2 regions of the Bacillus sp. H1a genome follow, and region 2 is predicted to be linked to the other one. Evidence: a T-box and tRNA genes for the amino acid it is inferred to sense, from the RefSeq annotation. Region 2 holds a T-box; the other holds one or more tRNA genes.
What was found. The T-box of region 2 lies ahead of ileS2 (isoleucine--tRNA ligase). A T-box ahead of a tRNA ligase gene usually reads a tRNA of that ligase, here a tRNA-Ile.

Region 1: it has a tRNA-Ile gene. The T-box ahead of ileS2 (isoleucine--tRNA ligase) is inferred to sense a tRNA for this amino acid. The anticodon was not compared.

The regions. Positions count from the first base shown of each region.
Region 1 covers NZ_AYMH01000005.1:112,475-124,400, reverse strand. Annotated here, with positions in the region: gene pstA (phosphate ABC transporter permease PstA) at 1-690, opposite strand, end outside; gene pstC (phosphate ABC transporter permease subunit PstC) at 692-1,642, opposite strand; gene U860_RS0103595 (PstS family phosphate ABC transporter substrate-binding protein) at 1,670-2,587, opposite strand; gene U860_RS0103590 (penicillin-binding protein 2) at 3,028-5,154, opposite strand; gene U860_RS0103585 (MFS transporter) at 5,264-6,541, opposite strand; gene sodA (superoxide dismutase [Mn]) at 6,662-7,273, opposite strand; tRNA gene U860_RS0103575 (tRNA-Ile) at 7,498-7,571, opposite strand; gene yqgB (protein YqgB) at 7,812-8,579, shown strand; gene U860_RS0103565 (hypothetical protein) at 8,645-9,010, shown strand; gene ispG (flavodoxin-dependent (E)-4-hydroxy-3-methylbut-2-enyl-diphosphate synthase) at 9,176-10,279, shown strand; gene U860_RS0103555 (Fur family transcriptional regulator) at 10,367-10,780, opposite strand; gene U860_RS0103550 (metal ABC transporter permease) at 10,794-11,627, opposite strand; gene U860_RS0103545 (metal ABC transporter ATP-binding protein) at 11,627-11,926, opposite strand, start outside.
Region 2 covers NZ_AYMH01000020.1:2,678-14,603, reverse strand. Annotated here, with positions in the region: gene pyrC (dihydroorotase) at 1-976, opposite strand, end outside; gene pyrB (aspartate carbamoyltransferase) at 960-1,874, opposite strand; gene uraA (uracil permease) at 2,023-3,306, opposite strand; gene pyrR (bifunctional pyrimidine operon transcriptional regulator/uracil phosphoribosyltransferase) at 3,453-3,995, opposite strand; gene U860_RS0109265 (RluA family pseudouridine synthase) at 4,200-5,108, opposite strand; gene lspA (lipoprotein signal peptidase LspA) at 5,113-5,571, opposite strand; gene U860_RS0109255 (molecular chaperone DnaK) at 5,696-6,025, opposite strand; gene ileS2 (isoleucine--tRNA ligase) at 6,182-8,947, opposite strand; T-box leader at 9,020-9,244, opposite strand; gene divIVA (septum site-determining protein DivIVA) at 9,296-9,802, opposite strand; gene U860_RS0109240 (RNA-binding protein) at 9,892-10,659, opposite strand; gene U860_RS0109235 (YggT family protein) at 10,675-10,938, opposite strand; gene U860_RS0109230 (cell division protein SepF) at 10,945-11,412, opposite strand; gene U860_RS0109225 (YggS family pyridoxal phosphate-dependent enzyme) at 11,432-11,926, opposite strand, start outside.

The DNA of each region.
Region 1 (11,926 bases), on a different contig from region 2:
TGCAAATGCAAGTGCCCCAATAACTAACAATGGTGCTGCTTCACCAATTGCTCTCGATACCGCTAAAGTACATCCCGTTACAATCCCTGGCAAAGCTGCCGGCAATACAATTTGATACATTGTTTGCCACTTCGTAGCACCTAATCCGTAAGAAGCCTCTAATAATGAACTCGGTACAGCTCGAATCGCTTCTTGACTCGCTACAACAACAGTTGGTAAGACGAGCAAGCTCATTGTCAGTGCCGCCGCGACTATGCTCTCTCCTAAGTGGAGAGCATATACGAAAATAGTTAATCCGAGTAAACCAAACACAACGGAAGGTACCCCTGCTAACGTTTGGTTATTTAGTTCTATTAACTTTTTAAAGACGGAGTCCTTCGCGTAATGCTCTAAATAAAGAGCTGTTCCGACTCCAAATATAAAAGAGACCGGTATAACAATGCCCATAAATAATACTGTCCCTGATAAAGAAGCAGCAATCCCTGCTTCTTTCGGATTACGTGACGCAAAGTTTGTAAAGAAATCTATTGAAAGATAACTTATACCCTTTTCAAAAATTTGAAACAGCAATATAAAAAGTATTGCTACAGAAAACAAAATTGCTATATAAAAAAACAACTTGTAAATTCGATCTTTCAAAAAACGCGATGCCATATTTTCTTGTATTTTTTTATGGTTTAGCATCCGCATATTATGTCACCTTCCTAAAACGGCGCATAATATATTGCGAAATAATATTCATAAAAAAAGTAAACATAAATAGCGTCGCACCTACAGCATACATGCTGTAATAAGTAATTGTTCCGTGCGGAGCATCCCCTAAACTCACTTGTACAATATATGCTGTTAATGTTTGAATGGATTGGGTCGGATCTATCGATACATTAGGTGTTGATCCGGCTGCAATAACAACAATCATCGTTTCACCAATTGCTCTAGAAGCTGCTAATATAATCGCTGCCATTATACCCGCAAAAGCCGATGGAAACACCACTTGTTTGACCATCTCAAAACGAGTTGCTCCTAGTGCTAACGAGGCTTCTTTAATGCCTTTTTCCACAGCTCTCATCGCATCTTCAGAGAGAGACGCAATCGTAGGTATCATCATAAAACCTATAACGATGCCTGGGCTAATAGCATTAAAGAACTGCAAATCTGGTATAATCCGTTGTAAAAGTGGTGTGACAACTGTTAATGCGAAAAAGCCATATACAATTGTCGGGATGCCTGCTAATAGTTCTAACAACGGTTTTAGTATTTTCCGGGCACCATTTGAAGCATATTCACTTAAAAATACGGCACAACCTAAACCAATAGGAATTGCTACAACCATAGCAATTGCTGTTACAAGAATTGTTCCACATATAAGTGGTAATATACCGAATTTCGGATCTTCAAAAAAAGGTAACCATTCTCTCTCAGTCAAAAAAGAATACAATGGTATCTTTTGAAAAAACATAATTGTTTCATTTGCCAACGTAATAATAATTCCAAGTGTCGTTACAATGGACACGCTAGCAATTGCTTTTAGTATTAACGGAACAATTCGATTGATTCGCTGCGTTTTTCTTCTTCTATTTGTATTTCTCTCAATCAAATGTTGTACAGAAAATGTAATTTGACTTTTGTCATTATGAGCCAAAGATGAAAACCCCTTTCCACCCTGACATTACCTTTTTATTTCTGTTAACATTCGCAGCTGTTCATTATATTTTTCTTCTGGTAATTTTACATATCCGACCTCTTCAGCAAGCTTTCCAACATGCTTAATCATAAACTCAACATAATTTGCTACACTACTTTTATTTCGGATGGATGCATGATTCACATAAGTAAAGAGCGGCCTAGATAATGGCTTATACGTACCCGATTGAATGGTCTCTTTCGTTGGAAATACACCATTCACTTTTATTGCTTTCACCTTATCTCGATTGGCCATATAATAGGCATATCCTACAAAAGCAATGGCATTTTTATCATTCATTACCCCTTGCAAAATAACTTGATCGTCTTCAGACAAAGAGACCATTTTTACAAGGCGACTATTTTGTAAGATGACATTTTGAAAATAATCATAAGTACCAGAGTCTACGCCTGGCGCATAAAATTTCACTTGTTCACGCGGCCATGATGAATGAATTTGTGACCACCGTTTTAAGCATCCACCTTCACTCCATAATAGACGTAACTCGTCTATCGTCATATTGTTTACCCACGTATTTTGACGATTTACAACAATCGTAAGACCATCGTAAGCAACCTCAAACGGTGTAAACTGAATAGCGTTTTTCTTCATCGCATTTTCTTCTACCTGTTTCATCACTCTCGAAGCATTGTTTATATCTACTTCTCCTTTACTGAAACGATTAAATCCTCCTCCTGTCCCAGAAATACTAATAGAAATTTTCACGTTTGGATGAACCTTCGTATATTCCTCTGCTACTGCTTCTATAATAGGAAAAACCGTTGAGGATCCATCGACTCTCACTTCTCCCATTTCATTTGAAGCAAATGCAGTAGACATGCTACAACAAAGGAAACATGTCGATAATGTCAAAACTTTAATCGAAACGCTCATCCATTTCACGTGTTCTTCCTCCTAGAAGTAACCGGAAATAACAGGATTACAGATATAAGAATACTGCTAAACTATTAATTCGGTTTTAATTGTTTGTAAAAGTTTTGTAAAGTTCCACAAAAATTACTATACATACAAATTTGATCTAAAGTTTTGTAATTTAGGTGCAGAAGCTTTTCTAATCATCCATAAAGTGAAACTTTAATCAGTGTGGGCTTTCCATCCCCCTACTGATTATTAGCCCTCACCAATCGGGCTTTTGTGGGATAAAACTGTTATCTTCCTATCACGCAGGACAATACAAGAATGTAGGCATTAATCTTGTTATTTTTGAAACTATGTGCTGTTTTTTAACACTTTATGCTTGTCCACATTTACTAAACCATATGCATAAAGCATAAAAAAAAGCACACTATCTTTTCAGATAGTGTGCTTTTTTTACAGCTTTTTTATTCATCACCTTGCGTATTATTTTTTTTCTCTTTTTCATCTTTTGGAGCTTCACCAGTTAATGCTTGTTTTTTCAAATCAAAGTAAGCGTCCATTATTTCACGACCAATATATCCATTAATCCCTGTTTTATCATCATGTACCCACGGCACAACAACAGAAAATGCTACTTCTGGATCTTCAAGTGGCGCATAACCTACTAATGTTAAATTATATGTTTCAACACGCTCACCTTTTGCATTTTTACCAATCTCTTTATCTCCGCCATATACAGTTTGAGCGGTACCCGTTTTCCCAGCTGCTTTATATGGTGCACCTGTAAAGTATTTTGTAGCTGTACCACCTGAATCGTTAAACACTTGTCTAAATCCTTCTTGAACACGTTTAATTTGCGATTCAGGCATATCAACACGATTTAACACTTTCGGTTCCATGGATTGAACAACTTTTCCAACTTCATCTGGCTTCGCCGATGGCTGACGAATTTCCTTTACAACTTGCGGTTGCATACGATATCCACCATTGGCAATCGTCGAAATATATTGCGCTAATTGGAGCGGTGTATACGCATCATACTGTCCAATTGCTAAATCTAATAAGAAACCTGGTTGATTTCCTTTACCTATTTGGCCAGCAGTTTCATTTGGTAAATCAATGCCTGTTTTTACACCAAGTCCAAACTGACCAAAATAGTAACGCATAGTATCGAATGCGCTTTGCGGAATATCTAACGTACCGCCTCGCACATATGGAACACCAGCGATATTCATCGCTGTTTTAAACATATAAACGTTAGAAGACATTTTTAACGCTGTAAGGTCATTAATGTACCCCATCGTTTTCCAAGATGACTTCGTAGGTGTACCTTTTAATTTAATTGGTTCATCTAATTGTACTGCCCCTGGTTGAATCGCACCAGTTTGATATCCAGTAAGTAATGTTGCACCTTTTACAGTTGAACCCATCGGATAAGTACTTGTCATGGTACCTAACGCAAAGTCATTTACTTTCGTTTCGCCGCCTTCATTCACTAATTGTTTCCCCGCCATAGATAAAACTTCACCATTTTTTGGATTCATCATTACAACGAATGCGCGGTCTAAAAGGGGTTCGCTCCCTTTAAATTTCATTAAGTTTTTCGTAATAATCTCTTCTACACGCTTCTGTAATTCCATATCAATTGTTAAATTGAGGTCATTACCTCGTTGTCCTTGTGACACATTAATAGTTTCTAAAATATTACCGTCTTTATCTGTAACATTTTTCACTTCAGCTTTTGTACCATGTAAACTATCTTCGTACTGTTGCTCAAGGTAACTTTTTCCTACGCGATCGTTACGATTATAATCACGGACAAGATAGTAATCTAGTCTCTCTCTCGGTAACCCTTCATCAGAAGAAGTTACACCACCAAGTACACTTCGGAACATATCATCATACTTATATTTTCGCTCCCAGTCAACATTTGTATCTACGCCTGGTAACTTCGCTAAATTCTCACTAATAATCGCGTATTCTTCTTCTGTTGCGCCTTTTTTAACAATTTGCGGCGTCATTGCATATCCGCTTTCCATCTTACTTTTAATTGCCAGTATTTCTAAATCTTTTGCTGACAATTGATTAATCTCTTCTTCTGTTACACGATTTCGTTGACGCTCATCTAGCTCTTTATCATCAATTTTATTCGCTTTAAGCTCTTCACGATCTTTTTTTGTGATTTTTCCCTCTGCTTCTTCTTTATGTAAAGAAAGCCAGTAATCTTTTTTATCGCGATCTGTTAACTTATCTGTTGGGACTTCAATTAAATCTGCTAACTTTTTCGCCGTTTCTAAGCGATCCGCTGCAGTTGATCCCTTCATTTTTGTAAATGTAATGGTACGAATAGGCTCATTATCTACGACAGGTTGTCCATTACGGTCAAATATTTTCCCGCGTGGTACAGGATTACTAATCGTTGAATTTTCTTTTTTCTCAACTTCATTTTTATATTCCTCACCACGAACAATTTGTACGTATCCAAGCCTTACAATAACCGCGGAGAACATTAAAAATACGCAAAAAAACAACACGTTTAATCGAAAAGGAACGTGGGTCTTTTTCTTTGTTTGCTTCTGTTTCTTGCTCATACAAACCCCCTCTACCAACAGCTATGTAATGTGAAAGGGACACCTTCATACAGGTGTCCTCACTGCTGTCTTACATCTTTTTCTATTCTAGCATAAAACAAGCGAGAAGTTAACCTTCTGGTTCAGTTTGATTCTGCGTGGCCCCTTGCGCTACAACGCTTGTTTTGTTCACATTCCCCTCATCATATTTGACATTTTTAACCGCAAAATAAATAAGAAAATGTCCAGATCCTAAAATACATAGTAAGAACGGTAAACTTTTTTCAGGGGGAAAGAATATTACAGCACATAAAAAACTTAAAATAGAACAAATTCTTCCGGCATTTAACCATAATTCCCTGACAACTACATATTCTACACGCCATTCTCTCGCCTGTTTTGCTCTACCGATTACATCGTATGTCATGGATCCATACGGAACGAGTAAAATAGGGTATGCAATCGCGATACATGCTGCATAAATAAGTAATTTTGTGTATGTAACATTGAAAATAACTAAAAATACGACAGCGTATAAAATAATGCCCCCGAGTAAAATTGCTTTTTTTCGCCATTCTTTCTTTAACATACGGGCGACTAAATAGTAACATACAAATGATACAGCTGAATTGACTAAACTATACTTCCCTAATGCTAACTCACTACCTGATGCTAAATAGACGTATACCGAAATAACGAAAATAAACGTTCCTTCCCTCAAACCTTGGAAAAAATGAGCGCGCGTAATTCTTCCCCAGTTTTTATCAACTTGCCGCTCTTTCAATACTTGCACAATTTCATAGCGCCCTTCACATTCTCTCTTTGATAAGAAAAAGCTCAGAACGACTGCAATCGCAAATAGCATTAACGAGAGGAAGAAAACGACAGTATAACCACTCCATTTTTCCATACGTGAAATTGTATATCCTGCTGCTATCGGCCCAATCATTCCAGAGAAAGAGGTAAGAAGTCCGAGAAAACCGTTAAAAAAATCTCTTGTTTCTGGTTCTGTAATCTCAAATGTCAACAAGTTAAAAGCGAGCCAATAAAAACCGTAACCAACTCCTAAAAGGGCTCCCATTAGTAAAATATAGTGAGATGCACTTTTTCCCGCTACTAAAACAACGATAAAAAAAACAGCTAACGTGCCTACGCCTATTCGCAATAAAATCGAGCGATCAATACGCTTCGCTAATTTCCCGCCCACAAGAAATGTTAGAGGTTGCAATACAACGCTGGCCAAATTATACAAGCCCAGATTCACATAATTTTGTGTTTGCTTCCATAAATAAATGTTTACAAACGTATTCGATAAAGAAATTGCGAGCGTGTATAAACCTCCTATAACGAGCAATAATACTAAATCTCGATTCACTTCAACATCACCAATTACATGTTTCCACTTCATACACAACTCTCCTTTACTTCATGTTCTAGTCTTCCAAAGACAAGCCCAATTATGTAAAAAGAGAGCATAGAAAAAGCTAGGAGAAAACTCCTAGCTTTTTTCTATCTGTATTAACTTTAATTATTTTGCTTCTTGGTAAAGTTTTTCAGCAGCGTTCCAATCTACAACGTTCCAGAATGCACCGATGTAGTCAGGACGACGGTTTTGGTAATTTAAGTAGTATGCATGCTCCCAAACATCTAAGCCGATAACTGGAGTTTTGCCTTCAGTTAGAGGAGAATCTTGGTTTGGAGTGCTTGTTACTTCTAGCTCACCATTGTTTACTACTAACCATGCCCAACCAGAACCGAAGCGAGTTGCGCCAGCTTTTGCGAATTCTTCTTTGAATGCATCGAAGCTACCGAATTTCGCTTCAATCGCAGTTGCAAGTTCGCCTACTGGTTGTCCGCCACCGTTTGGAGATAGGATTGTCCAGAAGAATGTATGGTTAGCATGTCCGCCACCATTGTTACGTACTGCTGTACGGATTGCTTCTGGTACTTCGTTTAAGTTTGCAACTAATTCTTCAACGCTTTTGTCAGCTAATTCTGCATGACCTTCTAAAGCAGCGTTTAAGTTTGTAATATACGTGTTGTGATGTTTTGTATGATGGATGTTCATTGTTTCTTTATCAAAGTGAGGTTCTAAAGCATCATACGCATAAGGTAAATTTGGTAATTCGTGTTTTGCCATTGTTATATTCCTCCCGGTTTATGTATTGTCACTACATATGTGACATACAACTTCATTCTACCCTAATTGCCATAGGGTGCAAACAACTAAATCGCTTTGTCTTGCTATCATTAAAGTAGCAAAATTCCCACTTCTTTTCAATTAAAATGCTCATATATTCCGTAAAAAAAGCTCCCTTCTACAAGGAAGCTTCCTGCTGACATAATAAACATGTGAAATGGATATGGACCCTGTAGGACTCGAACCTACGACCGGACGGTTATGAGCCGTCTGCTCTAACCAGCTGAGCTAAGGGTCCACAATTATGTATGTGACATTGAAAAACAACTAAATTCCTATCGGATATTTTGTTTGAGAAATGTAAGATAAATTTACCATATACAAAAGAAAAGTGTCAATTGTATTTTTCCTCTTCAAAAGTAGAAAATTAATAAGAAGAAATTTAGTCCTCTCTACTATATGTAAATATAATATATCTTGAGCTTCTCTAGATTCGTACGTTACAATGATTTTATACATACATAAAGGAAGTGAATCTATGTCCATATTTACCCAACTAGCAAAAAGCGTATATTCGCCTAAAGATATGGCGCTTTTCCGATTTCAAAAAATCGGTAAAACCATTTTGTATATTATGCTCCTTTGCCTAATCACTACTATTCCAAGAACTTTCTTGTACGGTAGCGTTATTCAAGATGGCGTTAACATGGTAAATCAAGTAATCGAAAAAGATTTACCTGATTTTAAAATTGAAAATGGTGAGCTCAAAGCTGATATCGATCAGCCTATCGAAAAAGAAGATGGAAATGCACTTTTCGTATTTGATCCAAATTCAACAGACCTAGAAAAATATCAAAATAAAACAGGTTTATTTGTTTTAAAAGATAAAGTAGTCTCCATGGGAAATGGCCAAACACAAACATACTCCTATAATGACTTATTAGGTGCATCTCTTGAGAAGAAAGATTTACAAGATTTCATTTCGTTATTTGACAGTATTTATCCAATCTTATTATTCGTTATTGGGTTTTTACTGTATTTGTTCCAATTATTTATTACCTTTGTAGGAGTTACGTTACTTGCCTTCATCGGTTCTGCCATGAGTGGTCAGCGTAAATTATCTTATAAACAAGTTTGGACATTAACTGCTTACAGCTACACAATTCCAACAATCTTCTTTATGATTATGGATTTATTCAAAATAAACGTACCTGGTGCAACGTTTATTTACATTGCAGTTGTTTTAATCGTTCTATACTTAACGATTAAAGAAGTTCCAAAACCGAAAGAAAAACAAGAATTATAAAAAAATGCCTAAATAGGCATTTTTTTTTTGGACAAGCATATATTCCTAGCAAAGGAGTGAAGGATATGAAGAGATTAGGTATACTCTTATTCGTGCTTGTTCTCGGTTATATATTTTATTACGATATAAAAATCGGTACTTTACCGATGTTAAGTTCATACAAAAAAACAACTGCTGCCCAAACAATAAATAAAGAAAATACAGATACAAAACAAAATAAAGAGAAAGAAACAGAAAAAGAAGCAGATGCTGCGTATAAAGCAATTGAAGTAAAAACTGGTGATACGGTTCTTTCTATTACAGAAGCAATTAATAAGAAAAAAATTCCTTCTATTGAAAAGGTAATTGGTGATTTTAAACAATTAAATAAAAATACATCTGCCACAAAAATTCAAGTTGGAAAGTCTTATAAATTCCCGTTATATCAATAAGTAATCACTTAATCCTTGTCAATTATATAAAGGCGCTGATACAATAGTAAAAGTGAAACCGAGTACTTTGGTTTCTATAGCCCTTTCTCACACATACTATCATTGATGTAAGGGACTAAAATAAGAAACTTCTTTTATAAGGAGAGCGATCTATTCGTGAATGAAATGACTCATCGTACAAAAACACGTCCAGTTAAAGTCGGTAATTTAACAATTGGCGGTAACAATGAATTAATTATACAAAGTATGACGACAACAAAAACACATGATGTTGAGGCTACAGTTGCTGAAATTAAACGTTTAGAAGAAGCTGGCTGTCAAGTCGTTCGTGTTGCTGTTCCAGACGAACGCGCAGCAGATGCTATTGCTGATATTAAAAAACAAATCAACATTCCACTTGTTGCTGATATTCATTTTGATTATCGCCTCGCTTTAAAAGCAATCGAAGGCGGCATTGATAAAGTACGTATCAATCCAGGTAACATTGGACGTCGTCATAAAGTAGAAGCTGTTGTAAACGCTGCGAAAGAGCGCGGTATTCCAATCCGTATCGGTGTAAACGCAGGTTCATTAGAACGTCACATTTTAGAGAAATATGGCTATCCAACTGCTGACGGTATGGTTGAGAGCGCACTACACCATATTAAAATTTTAGAGGACTTAGATTTCCACGATATTATCGTATCAATGAAAGCCTCTGATGTTAACTTAGCAATTGAAGCATACGAAAAAGCTGCTCGTGCTTTTGATTATCCATTACATTTAGGTATTACAGAATCAGGAACATTGTTTGCTGGAACTGTAAAAAGCGCCGCTGGTCTTGGAGCAATTTTAAGTAAAGGTATCGGAAATACACTTCGTATCTCATTAAGTGCTGATCCAGTGGAAGAAGTAAAAGTTGCTCGTGAACTATTAAAGTCATTCGGCCTTGCATCTAATGCCGCAACACTTATTTCTTGTCCAACTTGTGGTCGTATTGAGATTGATCTAATTAGCATCGCTAATGAAGTAGAAGAATACATCTCTACACTTCAAGTTCCAATTAAGGTTGCAGTACTTGGCTGCGCCGTAAACGGTCCTGGTGAAGCTCGTGAAGCTGATATCGGTATTGCAGGTGCACGCGGAGAAGGTTTATTATTCCGTAAAGGGCAAGTCGTTCGTAAAGTACCGGAAGAAACAATGGTAGAAGAACTGAAAAAAGAAATCGATGTAATCGCTGCTGAAATGGCTGCCGAACGAGATAAAGAAAAAGAAGCACAAGAACAATAAAAAAGAAGGTTGTCCACATTTTTTTGTGAGCAACCTTCTTTTTACATTTAAATGAAAAACTCGTCAGTTATATAACCGACGAGTCTTTCATTTTGCACATTTTGGACAACGACCATATATTTCAAACTTATGCCCTGTTACCTCATAACCTTTAAAATCTTTATTCATAAAATCCATTGGGCAGGAAGTAATTTCTTTCGTACCACCACAATCTAAACAAATGAAATGGTGATGATGTTCCATAATAGAGCATGTAAAACGAAAATGTTTTTCACCACTTAATTCCGTTTGCTCTAAAACACCAATTTCAGCAAAAACCGTTAAGTTACGATAAATCGTATCAAAACTAAGCCCTGGATAATCATCCTTCATATGTTCTAAAACATCTTTCGCAGTTAAATAACGATTATGCGCCGCGAATAATCTTAGCATCTCTTCCCTTTTCCCCGTATGTTTGTATCCTTTTTCCTTCATTAGGCGTAAAGCTTCTGTTAGATTCATACCTATCCCTACTTTATGCAGTTTTTTTCTTCTTCCATAAAATTGCACCGATTAAAATAAGAACCGCTATCATAACAATTGTACCACCTGGTGCTAGATTAAGTTGATACGAAGCAAACATTCCACCAATTACGGCAATTTCACCAAATAAAATGGAAAAGAAAATTGTTTGTTTAAATCCTTTTGCAATACGGATACTTGCTGCAACTGGTAACGTCATTAAAGATGATACGAGAAGAACACCTACAACACGCATTGATACGGCAATTACAAGAGCAACTAATATAATGAAGATAAAGTGAATCCACTTTGCACTCAAACCGGTTGATACAGCGTATTCCTCATCAAATGATAGTAAAAACAACTCTTTGTATAATAAAACAATCGTTGCAATAACAACAATTGCTACTATACCAATAATAATTAAATCCGCGCTTGTTACAGCACTTACACTACCAAATAAATAACTAAATAAATCCGTATTGAATCCATTAGCAAGTGAAATGAAGATAACTCCAATCCCCATCCCAGCTGAAAGTATAATTGGAATTGCTAACTCTTGATAATGTTTATATACAGTACGTAATTTTTCAATTAGCAATGCTCCACCGATTGAAAAAAACATTCCCATATATAGAGGGTTTAAAAACCCACCAGTAAAGATTGTCTTTTCAAGTAATAAACTTGCTGCAATTCCTGATAATGTCACATGACTTAATGCATCCGCAATAAGCGACATGCGGCGAATCACAACGAACACGCCGATAAGCGGTGCGACAAGCCCTATTAAAATACCCGCGTATAAAGAATTACGTAAAAAATCATATTGTAAAAAATCCTGTATCATTATATCCTCCCGTGATGCTCATGTTCATGTTCTAAGCGATGAACATGATGTCCATATAAAATCGACATTTCTGCATCTTCTAGCTCTCGGAATTTCTCTACATTCCCATGGAAATGCAAATGTTGGTTTAAGCATGCAACATGTGTTACTTTTTCAGTAACAGCTCCCATATCATGAGTAACAAGAATTAACGTGATTCCTAATCTTTTGTTTAAGTCCTCTAGTATCTCATAGAAACTTTCCACATTTTTCACATCGATCCCAACAGTAGGCTCGTCCAAAATAAGCAATTCTGGATC
Region 2 (11,926 bases):
CAGTAATCCCGAATGGTGCTCTTTCAATTCCTTGTGCTTTCTCTTCCGCTGTATGCGGTGCATGATCAGTTGCGATCATATCAATCGTTCCATCTAATAAACCTTCAATTAATGCTGCATGGTCTTCTTTTCCACGAAGCGGTGGGTTCATTTTAAAGTTAGGATCAGCTGATGGGATATCATCTTCACATAACACTAAGTGATGAGGTGTTACCTCTGCTGTTACTTTAATTCCAGCGCGTTTCGCATCACGAATTACGCGTACTGAGCCTTTCGTACTTACGTGACATACGTGATAGTGACAATCTGCTGCTTCAGCAAGCAGTATATCCCTTGCAATATGTACAGATTCACATACTGATGGGATACCGTTTAATCCGTGTTTCTCAGAAAACTTCCCTTCATGTACACAACCTTTATTAATAAGAGTATTCTCTTCACAGTGCGCAACTACTGCCATATTTAATTTCGCTGCACGCTTCATAGCAGCTAACATCATGCTAGCATCTTGTACGCCTACACCGTCATCAGTGAAAGCAAATGCTCCAAGTTCTTTTAATGTTTCGAAATCTGTCATTTCAGAACCCGCTTGGCGTACTGTAATTGCTCCGTATGGCAGTACGTTAACATGTGCTTTTTCTTTAATACGATTTTGCAAGTCTTCCATATGCTCTCTGCAATCTGGTACCGGGCGTGTATTTGGCATTGCACAAATTGTAGTGAATCCACCTTTTGCCGCTGCTAGTGTACCTGTTTCAATTGTTTCTTTATGTTCACCACCTGGTTCGCGAAGATGTACGTGTACATCTACTAATCCAGGTGCGATTAACTTTCCGTTCACATCGATTACTTCAGCATTATCTGCCGTAATATTTTCTGCTACCTTAGCGATTTTACCGTCTTGTACGAGAAGATCTGTTGCTACGATTTTTCCTTCTTCATTCATATAACGACCATTTTTAAACAAGTAATTCATGTTTCATTCCTCCTAATACATTTGGTAAGGCGCGTTTTAGTACAGCCATTCTTACGTAAACTCCATTTTCCATTTGTTTAAATATGCGTGAACGCTCACACTCAACAAGTTCACTTGCAATTTCAACATCACGGTTTACAGGAGCTGGATGCATAATAATGCTTCCTTCTTTCATACGCTTTTCTCTTTCCACTGTTAATCCGTGTTTCTCATGATACTCTTTCATAATGTCTGTTTCATAATGATCATGACGCTCATGTTGTACACGAAGTAACATCATTACATCCACTTCTGGAACTAGTTCATCTAATGGTTTGTATGTTCCAAATGTATTGTCTTCATCTTTCCACTCTTCTGGACTCGCAAAGTAAATTGTTGCACCCAGCTTCGTTAATGCTTCTGCATTAGAACGTGCTACTCGGCTATGACGAACATCTCCTACTATTGCAATCTTCAAACCTTCGAATCTTCCAAACTCTTGTTTAATTGTAAGAAGGTCGAGTAGGCACTGTGTTGGGTGGTTTCCACATCCATCTCCAGCGTTTAAGATCGGGATATTCACCTGATCTTTTAGTTCATCAAAGTAGCGATCTTGCTCGTGGCGGATGACCACCGCTTTTGTTCCGATTGATTCTAGTGTTCTTATCGTATCGTATAAAGTTTCTCCTTTTTGTACGCTAGATGCATCAGCTGAAAAGTTTAAAACATCAAGTCCTAATCTCTTCTCAGCAACTTCAAAGCTAAATCTCGTTCTCGTACTATTCTCAAAGAACAAGTTCGCAACAAAAGTTTGCTCTGTCGTTTTGCTCTCTTTTCCATTCGCAAAATCTTCTGCGTCTTTTAGGATTTCTGAAATTTCTACTTCCGATAATTCACTCATCGTTAACAAATGGCTCATCGTCATCCCTCATCTTTCTGATTTTTATGTTACCACTTTTGTATTTTTATAACAACCCTTGCATAAAAATACCCTAGTCGTGTGAGACTAGGGTGCAAGAAAGAAGCCACCCTTTCCGGTCTCACAGGACTGAATTAAAAGGTTATTATTATGAAGCAATCTGCTTAGATTGTTTTATTTGTTTCGTTTCCGGTAGTAGTAGATTTAACAGTACACCTACAATTGCTGCTAGTGCCATTCCTTCTACTTGGAATGATTCTCCTACGTGAAGTACCGCTCCACCAATACCTATTACTAGTATTACTGATGCAATCATTAAGTTTCGTTTGTCACTTAAATCTGTTTTATCATCTACCATCATGCGTAATCCGCTTGATGCGATTACACCGAATAGTAAGATTGATACACCACCCATAACTGGTGTTGGGATCGAATGAATCAGTGCAGAAATCTTACCGATAAATCCGAACATGATTGCGAACACCGCTGAACCGATGAATAAGTATACACTGTATGCTCTCGTAATTGCTAGCACACCGATGTTTTCACCATACGTTGTATTCGGTGGCCCACCGATTAGTGATGCGATCAATGTTGCTATTCCATCACCGAAGATTGAACGGTGTAAACCTGGTTTTTCAATTAAATCTCTTTTAATAACATTTCCAAGTACAATTTGATGTCCGATATGTTCTGATATTGTTACTAGTGCAACTGGTACCATCAAGAGTACAATCTTCCATGAAAACTCTGGTGTATATGTTACAAATGGCACTGTGAAATCTGGTACAACAAACCATTTTGCCTCAGCTACCGGCTTTAAGTCTACTAACCCTTGGAAGTAAGCGAAGATATATCCGCCGATAATGCCAAGTAACACTGGTATGATACTGAAAAATCCTCTTCCGAATATAGAGCAGATAATTGTAATTGCTAATGTTACTAATGCTACTGAAAAGTGTGTAAAGCTATATTTGCCATCCGCACCGTTCATCGCCATGTTAACTGCTGTATGTGCTAAAGCTAGACCGATTACCATTACTACTGGACCAACTACGATTGGTGGTAGTAATTTCATAATCCACTCTGATCCTGATTTCTTAATTCCGAGTGAGATTAAGATGTACACAAGTCCTGCTAGCAAGCCACCAAGCATTGCCGCTCCGGGTCCACCTGCTGTTTTTGCTGTAATAATTGGTGCAATAAAGGCGAATGATGATCCTAAATATGCTGGTACTTGACCTTTCGTTATAAGAAGAAACGCTAGCGTTCCTAATCCACTTGATATTAACGCTACTGACGGATTCAATCCTGTTAAAAACGGAACAAGCACTGTTGATCCAAACATCGCGAACAAATGTTGTATACTTAAAAATAACCATTTTCCCGGTTTCGGTACTTCATTAACGTCTAACACTGGCTTTTGTTCCATTGTTACATCCTCCTTCAGTTTAATTCTTTGCAATAAAAAAACTCTTTGTGCCTGTGCACAAAGAGTCCTATACTTTCGTATGCCAAATTTGACATATGAAAGCCAAGACCCTTTGGCAGCCTCACAGGACTACATTTAAAAGGGCTTTACTTATCGTATATGCTTACTCGATCTTGTTGATCTGTCTCTTGCAAATCAACTTCGATACGCTCTTCACTTGATGTTGGAATGTTCTTTCCTACATAATCAGCGCGAATTGGTAATTCACGATGTCCTCTATCAACAAGAACAGCCAGTTGGATTTGCGATGGTCTACCTAAATCCATAAGAGCATCCATTGCTGCTCGAACTGTTCTTCCTGTATATAATACATCATCCACAAGGATAACTTTTTTATTCGTAATATCTACAGGGATATCAGAACCTTTTACAAGTGGTTCTTTATTTTTGGATTGTAGTGTTAAATCATCACGATATAACGTAATATCTAACTCTCCTACTTCCATCTCTTTTCCTTCAATTTGACCAATTCGTTCTGCCAAACGTTGTGCAATAAAAATTCCACGTGTTTTAATTCCGACAAGAACACAATTATCGACACCTTTATTTCGTTCCACGATTTCATGACTAATTCGTGTTAAAGCGCGGCGAATCATTTGGTCATCTAAAACGACAGCTTTCTCTTGCATGCTCTACACCTCCAAGCTCTTTTTCTTGCGTGAGAGTAATGGTATAAAAAAAGTCCTCTCAGCGTGTGCGAGAGGACTTTTGAAAAAAGGGTACAGCATACCCTAAGTATTTCAAACCGTTACCTTCTCAACCTCACGGGGCTGTGTTAAAGGATCATTATTTAACTGTTGTCAGTATCTCAGTTTTCTTATGATTTGTCAATACTATTTTCGTAAAATATTTAATGCATCTTCAAACACTTCTGGAATCGGTGCCTCAAACTGAATATATTCACCAGTACGAGGATGGTCAAACCCTAAAATACCTGCGTGAAGTGCTTGCCCATTCATATCTAATGTTTTCTTCGGACCGTACTTTGGATCTCCTGCAAGTGGATAGCCAATATACTTCATATGCACACGAATTTGGTGCGTACGTCCCGTTTCTAAGCGACATTCTACAAGTGTAAAGTCTTTAAAGCGTTCTAACACTTGGAAGTGCGTAACAGCATTCTTACCATTTTCATCAACTGTCATACTTTGGCGCTCTTTCTTATCGCGACCAATTGGAGCATCAATAGTTCCCTTATCATGCGGAATTACACCGTGTACAATCGCTTTATAACGTCTCGTTACCGTTTTTGCTACAAGTTGATTTACAAGTGATTCGTGCGCCATATCATTTTTAGCAACCATTAACAGTCCAGATGTATCTTTATCAATACGATGTACTATGCCTGGACGCATTACACCGTTAATACCTGATAAATCTGTACAATGATGCATAAGTCCGTTTACAAGCGTACCGCTTGTATGCCCTGGTGCTGGATGCACAACCATGCCACGCGGTTTATTTACAACAAGTACATCTGCATCTTCATAATAAATTTCTAAATTCATATCTTCTGGTTGAATATCTAACTCTTCTGGCTCAGGAATCGTCACTATAATTTCATCATTTTCTTTTACTTTATAATTCCCTTTAACCGCTTTCCCATTAACTGTCACAACACCATCTTTAATCCATTGCTGTGCTTGTGTACGTGACCATTCATTGTTTATTCCTGCAACGAATTTATCAATTCGCTCGCTTTTTTGTTCTTCTGCAACTGTTACTTGTACTACTTCACTCATTCAATTACTCCTTCGTTTTCTTTCCTTCTAATACTGTTTGAATAATAATTAATACAACTCCAATACATAGCGCTGAGTCAGCTATATTGAATACTGGATAGTTGTACGAGAAAATATACACGTGAATGAAATCCACTACTTCTTGTCTAAATACACGATCAATAAAATTGCCAATTGCTCCGCCTAAAATTAGACCTAATGAAATACCTAGAAGTTTGTCCGTTTTTGCATATTTTTTCATATAAAATACGATAAATGCTACGAAAACGACTGTAATAATGTAGAAGAACCACATTTTATTTTCTAAAATACCCCAGGCAGCTCCTCTATTTCGATGTGATGTTATGTATAATACATTATCGATAATCGGAATGCTCGTACCCAATTCCATGTTCTTTACAATTAGCCACTTCGATATTTGATCGATGGCAATGACAAATAACGCTATTACATAATATATCATTTTCATTTCCCCCACAAAGACAGTGTACCTCAAAATTTTAGCATAGCTGCAACCTTTTCACAATGAACCTTTATAGAAGAATAAAATAAATTAAAAAAAGGTAATATAATATCGTTGTGCGTATTCATACATTTACCTTTTCATAGAAAAATTCATAAATCGTACGAGCAGTGGGCATTGTTTTCATTTGTTTTGCAGGAATCACTCTCCCAGTTTCTTCACAAATAGCGTACATATCTATTTCCATTTTAAACAATGCACGTTCTACATCTTTTAAATCCTCTTTTATATCATGTAATAGCAATTTTTTCTTTGTCTCTTCCTTTATTTCATATCCAAGCTCTTGCCCAAATTCCATATAATATGTGTGCATTACTTCTTTAGCCAATCTCTCTTGCAACTCTTTTCTCATCAATTGTAATTCTTCTTTTATTTCCATATAAATTTCATTCACGTGTACATTCCTCCCAGCTGCAATGTACAATTAGTGTGTCCGAAATTTCCACGCTTACCTCACACACATTTTTCCTTCGTAGGAAAGAGAGTTAAAATTATTTCAATATATCATCAATAAAAAAACTGACTGCTATTACGAGCAGTCAGTTTTTTATTATTTCACATAGTTCTCTTTAACAACTGTTGCACAACGCTCACATAATGTTTCATGTTCTGCATCTTTACCAATTGTTTCTGAAACAACCCAACAACGTTCACACGTATCACCTGTTGCCTGAGCTACAACAACCGCTGTATGCTCATACTTAGGTGCATCTGCTGGCGCTTCTTCCATCATACCACCAAGTTTATACTCAGAAACGATAAATAGTTGCTTTAAGTCTTCACTAATAGACTCTAACATAGCTTTCATTTCTGCAGTCGGATATAGTGTAATACTTGCATTTAATGACTTACCAATTACTTTTTCATTACGAGCGACTTCTAAAGCTTTTAATACGTCATCACGTAACGTCATAAACGCATCCCATTTTGTTTTTAACGCTTCAGCACCATTTACTTCTACAACTTCTGGCATATTAGTTAACTGTACGCTTTCTTCTTCTGCACCAGGAACATATGGCCATACTTCATCAGCTGTATGAGGTAAGATTGGCGTTACCAGTTTTGTTAATGCAACAAGAACATCATATAGCACTGTTTGAATCGCACGACGATCGTGGTGATTTGCACCTTCAATGTATAAAATGTCTTTCGCAAAATCTAAATAGAATGAGCTTAAATCAATTGTACAGAAGTTATGAATTGCATGATATACTGCCGCAAAGTCATATGTTTCATACGCTTCTTTTACTTTTGTAATTAAGTCATTTAATTTTACTAGCATGTAACGGTCCACTTCACGAAGCTCAGCTGCCGCCACTGTATTTTCACTCGGATTAAAGTCATCTAAGTTACCTAATAAGAAACGGAATGTATTACGGATTTTACGATACACTTCTGCTACTTGTTTTAAAATATCATCTGAAATACGTACATCAGATTGGTAGTCAACAGAAGATACCCATAAGCGTAAAATATCTCCGCCTAATTGATCCATAATTTTCTTCGGTACGACGATGTTTCCAATCGACTTACTCATTTTACGCCCTTCACCATCTAGTACGAAACCGTGGCTTAGAACACCTTTATACGGTGCTTTACCTGTTACAGCAACAGCTGTTGATAATGAAGAGTTAAACCAACCGCGATATTGGTCAGATCCTTCTAAATATAAATCTGCTGGGCGTTGTAGGTCATCACGCTCTTCTAATACCGCTTGGTGAGAAGATCCTGAATCAAACCAAACATCCATAATGTCTGTTTCTTTACGGAATTCACCATTTGGGCTACCTGGATGTGTAAATCCTTCTGGTAATAGATCTTTCGCTTCACGCTCGAACCATACGTTAGAACCGTGTTCACGGAATAAATCTGCTACATAGCTAATTGTTTCATCTGTAATAATCGGGTCTCCATTTTCCGCATAAAATACTGGAATTGGCACACCCCATGCACGTTGACGAGAAATACACCAGTCACCGCGGTCACGAACCATATTATGAAGACGAGTCTCACCCCATGCTGGCACCCATTTCGTTTCTTCAACAGCTTGTAATAATTCTTTACGGAATGCTTCAATAGATGCAAACCACTGTGCTGTTGCACGGAAAATAATTGGTTTTTTCGTTCTCCAATCATGTGGGTATGAATGCGTAATAAATGTTAATTTTAGTAACGCGCCTACTTCTTCTAATTTTTCCGTAATTGGTTTGTTAGCTTTATCATAGAATAAGCCTTCAAATCCAGGTGCTTCACTTGTTAATACACCTTTATCATCAACTGGGCAAAGAACTTCTAATCCATATTTCTTACCAACAAGGAAATCGTCTTCCCCATGTCCAGGTGCTGTATGAACACAACCTGTACCAGCATCTGTTGTAACGTGCTCACCTAGCATAACTAAAGAGTCACGATCATAGAATGGATGCTTCGCAACTGTATACTCAAGCTCGCTACCTTTTACTGTTTTCACAACTTCAGTATTTTCCCACTCTAACGTTTTTGCAACTGTATCAAATAGTTCAGAAGCAATAATATATTTTTCATCATTTACTTTCACAATGCTATATTCAAGTTCTGGATGAACAGAAATACCTAAGTTTGCAGGTAACGTCCAAGGTGTTGTTGTCCAAATAATAAATTTCTCATCACCTTCTAATACGTTCTTTCCGTCTTTTACAGGAAATGCTACGTAAATAGATGCTGATTTTTTATCTTGGTATTCAATTTCAGCTTCTGCTAAAGCAGACTCACTCGTTGGAGACCAATAAACTGGTTTCTGTCCTTTATAGATATAACCTTTTTTCGCCATGTCACCAAACACTTTAATTTGTTGTGCTTCATAAGCTGGCTCTAAAGTAATATATGGATTGTCCCAATCTGCACGTACACCTAGACGCTTAAATTGTTCACGTTGACGTTCTACTTGTTCATATGCATACTCTGCACATAACTTACGGAACTCAGCAACTGTCATTTCTTTACGCTTTACACCTTTATTTGTTAAAGCTTGTTCAATTGGTAAACCGTGTGTATCCCAACCTGGTACATACGGTGCACAGTATCCTGTCATTGATTTAAAGCGAACGATAAAGTCTTTTAACACTTTATTCAACGCGTGTCCCATATGAATGTCACCATTCGCATATGGAGGTCCATCATGCAGTACAAATAAAGGACGACCCTTTGTATGCTCTTGCACTTTTTCATAAATGTTCATTTCAGCCCATTTTTCTTGCATTGCAGGCTCACGTTTTGGTAAATTCCCACGCATAGGGAATTCTGTTTTTGGCATTAGTAATGTATTTTTGTACTCCATGCTCAATTCCTCCTTGAATGTATAAAAGAAAGACCTTAAAAAACGGAATAAAAAAGAGACTTTCTCATCCCAAAAAGGGACGAGAAAGTCTCCCGCGGTACCACCCTAGTAGACCATATACAAATGTATAAGATCCTCTTTATATTCTTAACGCGAATATACGCCTACGCTTACTACAAATGTTCAGCGTGGAACTCCAGGGTGATATTCCCATTATCTCCTTATCCTGAGCTTACACCATCCTCAGTTCGCTATATAAGGTATGAAAAAGGTACTTATCCCTATCTTCGTTTTTCTTAATAAATATGTTGTTTAAAATTATATGTAATAATGAGAAAAACGTCAAGCTTACACTGTTTCTTCTTTTTTCAACAGCTCGTCTACTTCGTCTTCTAACTCAATTAGTTTATCCCAATCGTCGTTGTTTAACATTTCAAGTTGTGTTTCTAATAACATACGGAAACGAGTTCGGAATACTTTCGCTTGTTTCTTCAACTCTTCAATATCAAAAGCAACTTTTCTTGATTTCACTAACGCTTCGTTAATAATACGATCTGCATTTTTTTCTGCTTCACGTACAATTAATTTTGCTTCTTTTTGTGCATTACGCTTCACTTCTTCAGCAGCCTCTTGTGCGACAACGATAGATTTGTTCAGCGTATCTTCAATATTAGAAAAATGATCTAACTTTCCTTCTAATTGTGCAACCTTTTCTTCTAAAGCTTTTTTTTCACGAATGACTAATTCATAATCTTTGATGATTTGATCAAGAAACTCATTTACTTGATCTTCATCATAGCCACGGAATCCGCGACCAAATTCTTTGTTATGAATATCTAATGGTGTTAACGGCACAACGCCACCTCCAAGTAGTTATCTAAATTTCCTCTTTCAATTATATCTTTTCTTCGACAAAATAAGAGAATTTCCTTCTAAAAAACCAATCATTTTAGTATACCATACAAAACTCTCCATTTGTCGCGCTTCGTTCTACCTTCTACAGAAAATAATTTACTTCGTCCATACCCTCTAATCGAGAAAACATCTCCTGGAAAACATTCATACGAAGTTTGCTCTACTGTTTTCCAATTGACTTTTACTAGACCATTTTTTATGAGGGGTTGTGCTTTTTGCCTAGATATATGTAACATTTCAGCTAATAAAACATCTAGACGAAGTGACGAAACAGTACCAGATTTTTCTCCCCATTTTTCACTCACCTGCAAAATTTGCTCTACTTGTATAGGAAAAAGTGTGACTTTCATTTTCCCTATTGATTGTAAGTTCATTTCAATATACGATACAACTTCTTTCGCAACTGCAATTTGGGCACGATCTTCTTGCAGCAAAATATCACCACATTTTTCCCTTGTTAAACCAAGCGACATGAATGCACCTAATATTTGCCTATGTTCTAGCGTATAAAACTTGGAAGGATAGTCAATTTCTAATACTTCTACCTGAAATTCCTCTTCATTTAATTCTAGATAGTCTGGATAAATTAGTGCTCTTTTCCGTTCGGCTTCAGGCATCGCACCATCAAACCGTACAGCTACATCTCCTTGTCCTATTACCATAGAAACAATTTGTTGCTGTCTTGGATCAAGAAAGTCCGTTAACTTGACTTGATGGTACTCAGCTGCCTGTTTCCACTCTAATACTTTATCCACAAAGACCTCTTCATCAGGTCTAAAATGCTCGTAGATGCTCATGCATGTAACCTCTCGCTAAACAAAATAAAGAAATAAACTCGCCAATCCTCTACCAGCAAGATTCAATGTGAAAATCGCGACAATTGGAGAAATATCAATCATACCAAGCGGTGGAATAAATCTCCTAAAAGGCTCTAAATAAGGTTCGCAAATGCGTGCAAGAAAATCACCAAATGCTGATTCTCTTGCACCTGGGAACCAAGACAAAAGAATGTAAATGATAAGCGCATAGGAATAAATTTGAATAGCATAATGCAATACTGTTAGAACTGTTATCATGGCGTATTACCACCTCTTTATATTCGTCTCTTCTTCACCGAACAACTCTGAAATTGCACCAACAATATCTATATTTTCAGGTGTACACATAAATGTTTTCGGGCCTATTTTTTGAATATCCCCGTCTATAGCGTATACAGTACCACTTAAAAAGTCAACGATACGTACAGCTTGATCTGTAGACATTCTCTGCAAATTAATTACAACAGCTCGTCTACCTTTTAAGTGATCCGAAATGCCTTGTGCTTCCGAATATGTGCGTGGTTCTAGTAAAACAACTTTTGAAGATTGCTTTGCTGTTTCAATGCTCACAATATTTTGTTTCGGTTGCCCTTTCGCAAACGGAACATCTTGTTGTTCTGGGGGATCTTGTTGTTTTTTCATGTCTGTTTGCTCCTTTTCATAACCATATTGAGCTGCTTCTTTTTCTTCCGGTGTGTCAAAAAAGAAGTATTTTACTTTTGACCAACTCATAATACCTTTCTCCTTCCTTTTACGCTTTTCCTACTAAAACCGTTCCCAAACGAATATATGTAGCACCTTCCTCAATTGCAATCGTGTAATCATTGGACATTCCCATTGATAATTCTTTACATGGCGCATGTAATAATTCTAGCTCCTGAACTTGCTTTTGTAGCATGCGCAATTCCTTAAAGCAGCGACGAACCTCTTCCTCTTCTTCTGTAAACGGAGCCATTGTCATCAGTCCTACCACTTCAATTTTATCCAATTCTTGCAAACTTTGAATAAAAGAAATTGTTTCTTCTATCGCCAATCCTTGCTTTGATTCTTCAGATGATGTTTTCACTTGAATAAAGCATTGAATTTTCTTTTCAGCACGTTTTTGAATTTCTTTTGCAAGCGAAAAACGATCTAATGAATGTAAATAATCAATCTCATTAATGATTTCTTTTACTTTTCTCGTTTGCAATGAGCCAATAAAATGCCAATTCACTTTTGAGCCGAAATGCTCATATTTTTGTAAAAA